2 regions of the Paenibacillus sp. CAU 1782 genome follow, and region 1 is predicted to be linked to the other one. Evidence: predicted binding sites of a transcription regulator. Region 1 holds the regulator's gene; the other holds the start of a gene.
The links. The regulator Rex, encoded in region 1, represses fermentation and respiration genes when NADH is low (regulators of the CRP and FNR family bind a similar motif). The targets are predictions, from matches to a motif close to TTGTGAAATATTTCACAA.
Positions count from the first base shown of each region.

Region 2: ACX93W_RS07190 (cytochrome ubiquinol oxidase subunit I) is a predicted target of Rex. The motif match lies at 2,418-2,435, and genes of this name have one in related genera.

Region 1 is NZ_JBTOLL010000001.1:1,014,423-1,018,758, forward strand. Features, by position in the region: gene ACX93W_RS04920 (amidohydrolase) at 1-1,299, opposite strand, end outside; gene ACX93W_RS04925 (redox-sensing transcriptional repressor Rex) at 1,280-1,939, opposite strand; gene dinG (ATP-dependent DNA helicase DinG) at 1,905-4,336, opposite strand, start outside.
Region 2 is NZ_JBTOLL010000001.1:1,463,833-1,468,168, forward strand. Features, by position in the region: gene ACX93W_RS07185 (cytochrome d ubiquinol oxidase subunit II) at 1-857, opposite strand, end outside; gene ACX93W_RS07190 (cytochrome ubiquinol oxidase subunit I) at 854-2,218, opposite strand; gene ACX93W_RS07195 (TetR/AcrR family transcriptional regulator) at 2,758-3,366, shown strand; gene ACX93W_RS07200 (MFS transporter) at 3,449-4,336, shown strand, end outside.

The sequences.
Region 1 (4,336 bases):
GCCCTTGAGCAGCCTTTCAAAACGCAGGGCCGCTTCCCTGACGATTTTTTCTTCGTCAAGCTGTGTGCAAATACCGTTGCGCAGTACTTGCTGACCGTCCACCCAGACGTGAACAACATCTCTGCCGGTTCCCGCATAAACCAGATGGGACACAACATCGGACAGCGGATAGAAATGCGGCTGATCCAAATTAATGCCGATAAAGTCAGCCTTGTAGCCAACCTTCAGTTTCCCGATGCGGTCTCCTTGCCAGATCGCCTCGGCTCCGTATACAGTGCCCAGCTTCAACGCTTCCGCTGCCGGCACCGCCGTAGGATCGCCGGAGACGCCTTTGTGCAGCAAAGCCGCCATATTGATTTCCTGGAACAAATCCAGATTGTTATTGCTGGCTACGCTATCCGTGCCAAGCGAAACTTTAACGCCGGCTTTCATCAGATCGTTCAGCCGGGCGATTCCGCTGGCAAGCTTGAGATTGCTCACAGGATTATGGGAAATCGAGGCTCCCCTGCTTGCCAAAATGGCAATTTCGTCATCAGTCAGATGAACCGCATGGGCAAGCAGCGCCGGACGGGAGAAAAAGCCTAATTGATCTAGATGCTCCACCGGCCGTTTTCCGTAATCGGCAACATTTTGCTCGACCTCGGCAATCGTTTCGGACATATGGGTATGAAGAGGCAAGTCATAATCATGCGCCGCCTGAACAAACTTTTCGATATAAGCCGGCGGACAGGTATAAGGCGCATGCGGGGACAACATGGTGGAAATCCGGCCGTTTGCAGCCCCATTCCATTCACGTGCAAAAGCGATGGCTTCGTCCAGCTTCTCTTTTTGCACTTCCTCAGGACAGAGTCCGATTACGCCGCGCGTCAAAACGCCGCGAATGCCGGATTGCTCCGTTACAGCCGCTACCTTGTCCATACGGTCATACATATCGACAAACGTTGTGGTGCCCGTCTTCAGCATCTCCACAATAGCGAGCGCCGCGCCGGCCGTTGTATCTGCATCCTCGTATTTGGCTTCCATCGGCCACATTTTTTGCTCCAGCCATACTTGCAGCTTCTGGTCATCGGAGAAACCGCGCAGCAGACTCATAGCGGCATGACCATGGGTATTGATCAGCCCCGGCATAAAAGCAAGCTTGCTGCCATCCAGCACTTCGACGCCTTCCTGCAAGCCTTCCGGCGTTTTATCGCCAAGGTATGTAATGAGGTCGCCTTCAACAACCATATGGCCTCTAAAAGGCGCAACGCCATCCTCCATCGAAATAAAAAGCCCGTCTTTAATCCAGAGCTGGCCCATCTTCGTTTTCCTCCTCGTCCTGATTCAAATAATACGCCAGACTTAACAATTCTCGGGTAAAATCCGCATTCTGAACACGCACTTCATCCGGTACGCGAAGAATGCCTGGAGCAAAGTTAAGCACGCCTTCTATGCCGGCTTCAACAAAACGGTTAGCAACATTTTGGGCTTCCATAGCAGGAACCGTAATAATGCCGATCCGAATCGCGCGCGCCTTGACCGTTTCCACTAGCTCGTCCATCGGCTGCACAAGCAAGTTGTTGATTTTAGTGCCTATCTTCTGAGGATTGTCGTCAAATACGGCGGTAATCTTCATATTGTCTTTGGAATATTTGTTGTAGTTGCAGAGGGCAAGGCCCAAGTTGCCCGCCCCCACCAATGCTACATTGATCGTCTGGTTTACTTTTAGAATCTGGCGAATTTTTTCGATCAGATAGATGACGTCATAACCGATGCCCTTGCGACCGAATTCTCCAAAATAGGCCAGATCCTTGCGAATTTGCGCCGGATTAAGATCCAGGCGTTGTCCAAGCTCCTGCGAGGACACCGTTCCGATTTCGCGGCTGTGCAATTCGTTCAAGGATTGAAGATAGATAGGAAGCCTTCTAACTACCGCTTCCGATATTTTCGCGCTTTTCATCCCTGTCGCCTCCCTCTTCGTATGAAACTTCACTTTCCGGCATGAGCCAGTCCCGAATTCTCGGTACGATCTGGGCTGTAAACATCGTTTCCATTTTCGGTCCCGGCAAGGAATAAAGAAAATGCTTGCCGTAGTAGGTCTCGATCACGCGAGTATCATAAATAATGACAATGCCTTTGTCGTGGGCCGTTCGGACCAAACGTCCAAATCCTTGCTTAAACCGGATAACCGCCTGCGGTATGGACAGCTTCATAAATGGATTTTGCTTCCTCCGCTGAAGCACCTCCGCTTTTGCCTCGGCAACGGGATGGTTGGGCGGCTGAAACGGCAATCGGACGATAGCCAGGCAAGTCAATGCTTCCCCGGGGATGTCCACGCCTTCCCAAAAGCTGCTTGTGCCCAGCAAAACGGATTCGGCCTGCTGCAGGAAACGACGCGTCAGCTTGGTCCGGTTGCTGCTGTCGATGCCTTGGCCCAGCACCTGTATGCCGGAAACCTCCAACGGATCTTTCAGCAACTCGTAGACGGCTCTGAGCATTCGGTACGATGTAAACAGCACCAGCATTTTGCCCCCGGTTTCGACGGCAACATCCCCAATGGATTGCGCCAGCCGCTCCAGATAAGAAGGGTCCGGGAAAGCTCCTTTATATGGCGGAAAATCTCGCGGCACAATAACCAGCGCCTGCTGTCTGTACTGAAAAGGAGACGGCAATTGCACGGTTTGAAGCCTGTTCTGCACTTCGTAACCTTCCAGCCCCAGCTGCTCCATAACGTATTGGAATGATTTCTGAACGGTCAACGTTGCCGACGTCATGATGACGCTGTCTTTGGCATCAAAGAAGTAAGTTTGCAGCTGCCTGCTGACTTGAATCGGCGCCGCATAAAAATGCAGCGAGCGATGCCGCGTAACCGGGCTGGCTTCCAGCCAATACACAAAATCCGGCTGTTCCATTTTGACCAGAATCCGCAATTCATCCTTGATCCGCCCAAAATTTCTCAATTCACCGTTTAAATCCGTCAGCGCCGCCTGAACGCCGTGATCATCAATCCGTTCCTTGATATCCGATGCAAGCTTCTCGCAGTCTTTAAGCCATAGGGACAAAGCCGTATGAACATGCTCCTCGTAGGTTGCAATATCATCCCAGCCTTCCGGAGGCTGGCTGCCCTGCAGCCTCAATACAGCCGCCCCGTTGTCGCCCGGTCCTTCCCCGGAAGTGCCGATAAGGGCAAACAGCAGCTCAAACAGCTTATCCCAATATTCCTTCATGTTCTGAAGCTTGGGAATCAGCAGCGCATCGATGGTTTCGATCCACGCATTCACCCGTTCGTCGTCCTCTTGCTGCAACCGGTAACGCAAATTTTGGAGCAAGCCGCTGCGGCTGTCCTTATACAAATGAATCGATGTATTGACGAAGGAATAATAATTCACGTTGAAACCCAGATGCTTGCTTGCCGTCTCCTCCACGTGATGAGCCTCGTCAATGACCAGATGGGAATAAGCAGGCAACAAGCGGTGCTCCGATTGAACATCGGTAAAAAGCAAGGAATGATTGGTTATGCACACATCCGCAATATTGGATTCATGCTTGGCTCGATGATAGTAACATCGTTTAAACCAAGGGCATGCCCGGTTCAGACAAGAATCCGCGTCGCTGGCGACAGTTTGCCAAAAATCCGCTCCCCTGCTTCCGAAATTCAATTCCTCTTGATCGCCGGTTTCGGTTTCCCCAAGCCAAACGATCATTTGGGAAGCCGTAACTCCATCTTCATGGGGCGAATTGAAATCCAGAGTATTCACTTTGCCTTCGAACTTGCGCAAGCAAAGATAATTTCCGCGGCCTTTAAAAATCGACGCTCTAAAAGGAAAGGGCAGCACTTCCTCCAGCAATGGCACGTCGCGCCCGCGGATTTGCTCCTGCAGGTTGATGGTGTGCGTGCTGACAACAACCTTGCTGCCGCTTTGAACGCCGTAATAAAGCGCCGGTATCAAATACCCAAGCGATTTCCCCGTTCCTGTCCCTGCTTCAATCAGCAAATGGCTATCGCTCGATAAAGCTTTATAAACTTCATCAAACATAATGTTTTGCGGCTCGCGTTCTTCATAAGCCGCAAACTTGTCCATCATGGCTGTTTTGATGCTGTCGAGGTATTCCGGGAAGGTGAGCGATAACTGATCCCCTTCATTACTGCTTTCACCACGCGGAGGCTGCTCTTCGCTCCATTCCCTTGCCTTGAGAGCAAACTGGCGATAATAGTCAAATTCTGCCGATTCCAATACCGTCGTTTGTTCCAATTCCTGCTCGATCAGGCGCAAAAACCAATGCAGATCCTTGGAGGAGTCAATTAACGCAGTAAGCCGCTGCAACGTAAGCAGCGGCAAAGAGCGCAATTTTTGGA
Region 2 (4,336 bases), 450 kb from region 1:
AGTATGTACGGATAATGCCCGATGCCATAAGCAAAAAAGGCGCAGAAAAATTGGAGCATGACGCATATAAACGCCAATCCGTAACGCCGGCCGTTGTACAGCAGCCACATCGTGACCATAAAAAAGCCGACGGACAACGCAAGCAGCCACCATAAATCCATCATGTTTTGAAAATGCCGCTCATTATGCTGACTCAAGTAAATAAACGCGGTCAAAGCGGCAATGATCGTTGGCGTGCTCCAAAATAACGCATAGGTGCGCATCAGATTCATAGCGGAGCGATCGCCCGCGCGCGAAGCGTAAAAAGCGAGAAAGGTTCCGCTGATGAACAGTACGGACACAAGCGCAAGAGCAACGATGCTCCATGAAAGCGGACTGGTAAACAACGTCTTGTATTCCAGAAATACAGCGCCGCCTTCCTTGACAATAAAGCCGCCTTCGGAAAGGGTAAGCGCTACGGATAACGATGCCGGAATCAACAGCCCGCTTGCCCCGTACAGAAACAAATAAACCACATTTTCCTTGGAGCCGTAATTCTCAAAAGCATAGAAGGAGCCGCGGATGGCTAGCAAAATAACCGCGATGCTTCCCGGGACCAAGAGTGCCGAGCCGTAATAATAAGCCGTATCCGGGAAAAAACCGACAATCCCGACATAAAAGAATACCAGGAACACATTGGTGATTTCCCATACCGGCGATAAATATCGCGAAATCAGGCGATTAAGCAGATGATCCTGCTTGGTCATGCGGGCATAGAAGGCAAAAAAACCTGCGCCGTAGTCAATAGAGGCTACAATTAAATAGCCAAACAGAAACAGCCATAATACGGTAATGCCAATCAGCTCGTAATTGATCATGCCGGTTCCCCCTTTCCGTTAGCTCCAGCACGTTTCGCCTCCAGCAGCTTCTCTAACTCGGCTTCCGCCGGATTGTTGCGGAACAAGCGGCGAAGCACAATAACGCATAACGTGCCTAACACGATATAAAGCAGCAGGAAAACAAAAAACAGAATCCGGATGCTTGGCGAAGATGTCGCCGCTTCCTCAACGCGCATGTAACCGCGAAGAATCCATGGCTGCCGCCCGATCTCCGCGTAAAACCACCCCAGCTCGATGGCCAAAAACGCCAGCGGCGCACATAGAAGGATTCCGCGCAGCAGCCATTTGTTCAGCTCGTCGCGCCTTTTCCAGATCAAAAACAGGAAATATAACACCGCGATGGCGGGAATGACAAAGCCGATGCCTGCCATTGCGTCGAACAGGTAATGCACGATAAGCGGCGGCTGTTCGTCAAGCGGAAATTCATTTAATCCTGTCACCTCGGCGTTGAAATCGCCAAAAGCAAGGAAACTGAGCGCTTTGGGAATATGAAGGGCTCCCATAATTTCGCGTTCCGCGTTCATCCATCCCAGAAGAATCAAATCCGCGCCGCTTTCCGTCTCAAAATGCCATTCCGCCGCCGCCAGTTTTTCCGGCTGATGCGCCGCCAAAAACTTTGCCGACATATCTCCCGCAACGGCAGTCAACAGTCCGAATATAAGCACCGCGCCCATCATCAGCTTTAACGCCTTTCGGTAATACTCCGAGGGGCCTTTTTTCAACAGGACGTAAGCAGCGATGCCAGCCAATAGAGCAGCCCCCGTCATATAGGCGGAAGACAACACATGAAACACCTTGGAGGGCGTTGCCGCATTAAACATGGCCGTGATGGGATTAACAGCTACAAAATGGCCCGCTTCCATGACGAAGCCCTCCGGCTGATTCATAAACCCGTTGACCGACGTAATAAAAAACGCGGACATGCCGGCTCCCAGCACGATTGGAATCGTAAGCAGCCAATGCGTGTACGGGCTGCGGAAACGATCCCAGGTGTACAAATAAATGCCGAGGAAAATAGCTTCAAAGAAAAAGGCAAAAACCTCCATAAATAAAGGCAGCGCCACTACATTACCGGCCAATTGCATAAAATTCGGCCAAACAAGCGCCAGCTGAAGGGCAATCGCCGTTCCGGTCACGACGCCGACGGCAACAGAAATAATAAACCCCCGCGTCCATCTTTTGGCCATCAGAATGTAATGGTGATCCTTTTTGCGTATTCCGACGAACTCGGCAATCGCGATCATAAGCGGCACGCCAACGCCAACCGTGGCGAAAATAACATGAAAAGTCAACGTAAGCCCCGTTACCAGGCGGCTCCATAACACCGTATCGATTTCCAAGCCAGACAATCTCCTCTCAATGACACATTCTAGAATCGGACAAAACTCTCCCGACTTTTAGAAATCAGTATAACCAAGCGGGGCCTATAAATATCAACGAGAATGCTAGCTTCAAAAAAGGTTCAAATCTTTCTGACAACACGGTGAAAAAGTGGCAAACAGCTCGTATTAGCCATTGAAGGGAATATTATTTTGTGGTATGTGCATTATTTCACAGCAAATTCTCCATCTTTGTGTTCAACTCCGTTTGAAACCCGTCTCCCTACGGAACCCATCTCCTGTAACGGTCATCGATGGCCATTAGAACGGAAATTGGCTCATTTGGAGGAGTCTACCGGACATTTTTGTCCATTAGGGACCTAAAGTAACAAAAAATAGAGGGAAAATGAGGTGTAATGGACACAAATGACCGTAACAATAAAAATAATGCTAAAAACCGCTTGTGGCGGCCATAGATGTCCGTTAGATATTGCCTTTAACTTCGTTTTCATGCTACAATACTGAACGAACGTTCAGTATGAATCACTGGAGCGATGCCAATGAATCAAAAACAGCTGCAAAGCGAGCAAACCCGGAAAAAAATAGCCGACGCCGCCCGTGCGCTGTTTACACAAAAGGGCTATAAAGCAACCTCAATCGAAGATATCGTCAGCGCCACCGGCAGCAGCAAAGGCAATATTTATTACCATTTTAAAAGCAAAGAAGGCCTGTTCCTTTACCTGGTGGAGGAGTGGGACAATGAATGGTCCCAAAACTGGAAAAACAATGTCCATCACTATCGGACAACGGCGGAAAAACTGTACGGTATGGCGGATCTGCTTGCAGCCGACGATTTGAATCACCCGCTGACCAAAGCAGCCGACGAGTTTTTCAGGCAGGAGGAAAAAACGTCCGAGGTCGAAACCAGGCTGGCGGAGCTGATGGGCGAACATCTTGCTTTTAACGAAAGATTGCTGCAGGAAGGTATGGATAGCGGCGAGCTTGCTCCCAATGACGCCAAACGTCTCGCCTATGTGCTGGAATCGCTATTTTTTGGCGTCAGCCAATTGGCTCGGGGCTTCAACAGTGATCAAGTGCCTCTGCTATACAAGGATGCTGTAGGTGTATTTCTGACGGGAGTGTCAAGTTCCAAGGACTCAAAAAACTGAAAACGAGTTCCGCGTTTTCTTTTTTTTGGTCATTATACAAACCGAACGTTCAGTATACAAAATAAGTTAAGGAGATTTCATCATGTCATTGCTTCTTAGAAATCGCGGAGCGGTATCATTGCTCATGTTGAACATTTTTATTGTTTTTACCGGCATCGGCCTCATCATTCCCATAATGCCGAGCTATATGAACATGCTTCATATCGGCGGCAGCACGCTTGGTTTTCTGGTAGCTGCTTTTTCTATCGCGCAGCTTGTTTTTTCCCCGCTTGCGGGACGTATTTCCGACTCGATCGGCCGAAAAAAAGTCATTGTTGCCGGAATGCTGCTGTTCGCCATCTCTGAATGGATTTTTGGCGCGGTCAGCGCCCTTCCCCTGCTCTTTCTGTCCAGGATGCTGGGCGGCATCAGCGCCGCGCTTGTTATGCCGGCCGTCATGGCCTATACCGCCGACATTACGACGGACGAGGAACGCGGCAAAGGAATGGGACTGATCAATGCCGCCATTACTACGGGATTTATTATCGGCCCCGGCATCGGCGGTTATATCGCCGAATTCGGCATTCGCGTTCCCTTCTACGCTGCGGCCGTCGCGGGATTGATCGCCATGCTGGTGACAGCGTTCCTGCTGCCCGAAACACCTGCCCTTCAGAAGGACAACGGCGCGCTCAAGACAGCCGGGTCGCCTGCGCCGGGTTTGTTGAGGCAACTTGCCAGCTCGTACCGAGAGCCTTATTTTATCAGCTTGATCGTTGTTTTGATTGCTTCGTTCGGATTGGCTAATTTCGAAACGGTATTTGGTCTGTTCGTGGATCATAAATTCAGCTTTACGCCTAAAGATATCGCGTTTATCATTACGTTTGGCTCTATATCCGGCGCCGTGGTGCAGGTGACCATTTTTGGCTGGATCATCAATCGGTTCGGCGAAAAAAATGTCATTACGGTCAGCCTTTTTGCCGCAGCGTTGTTT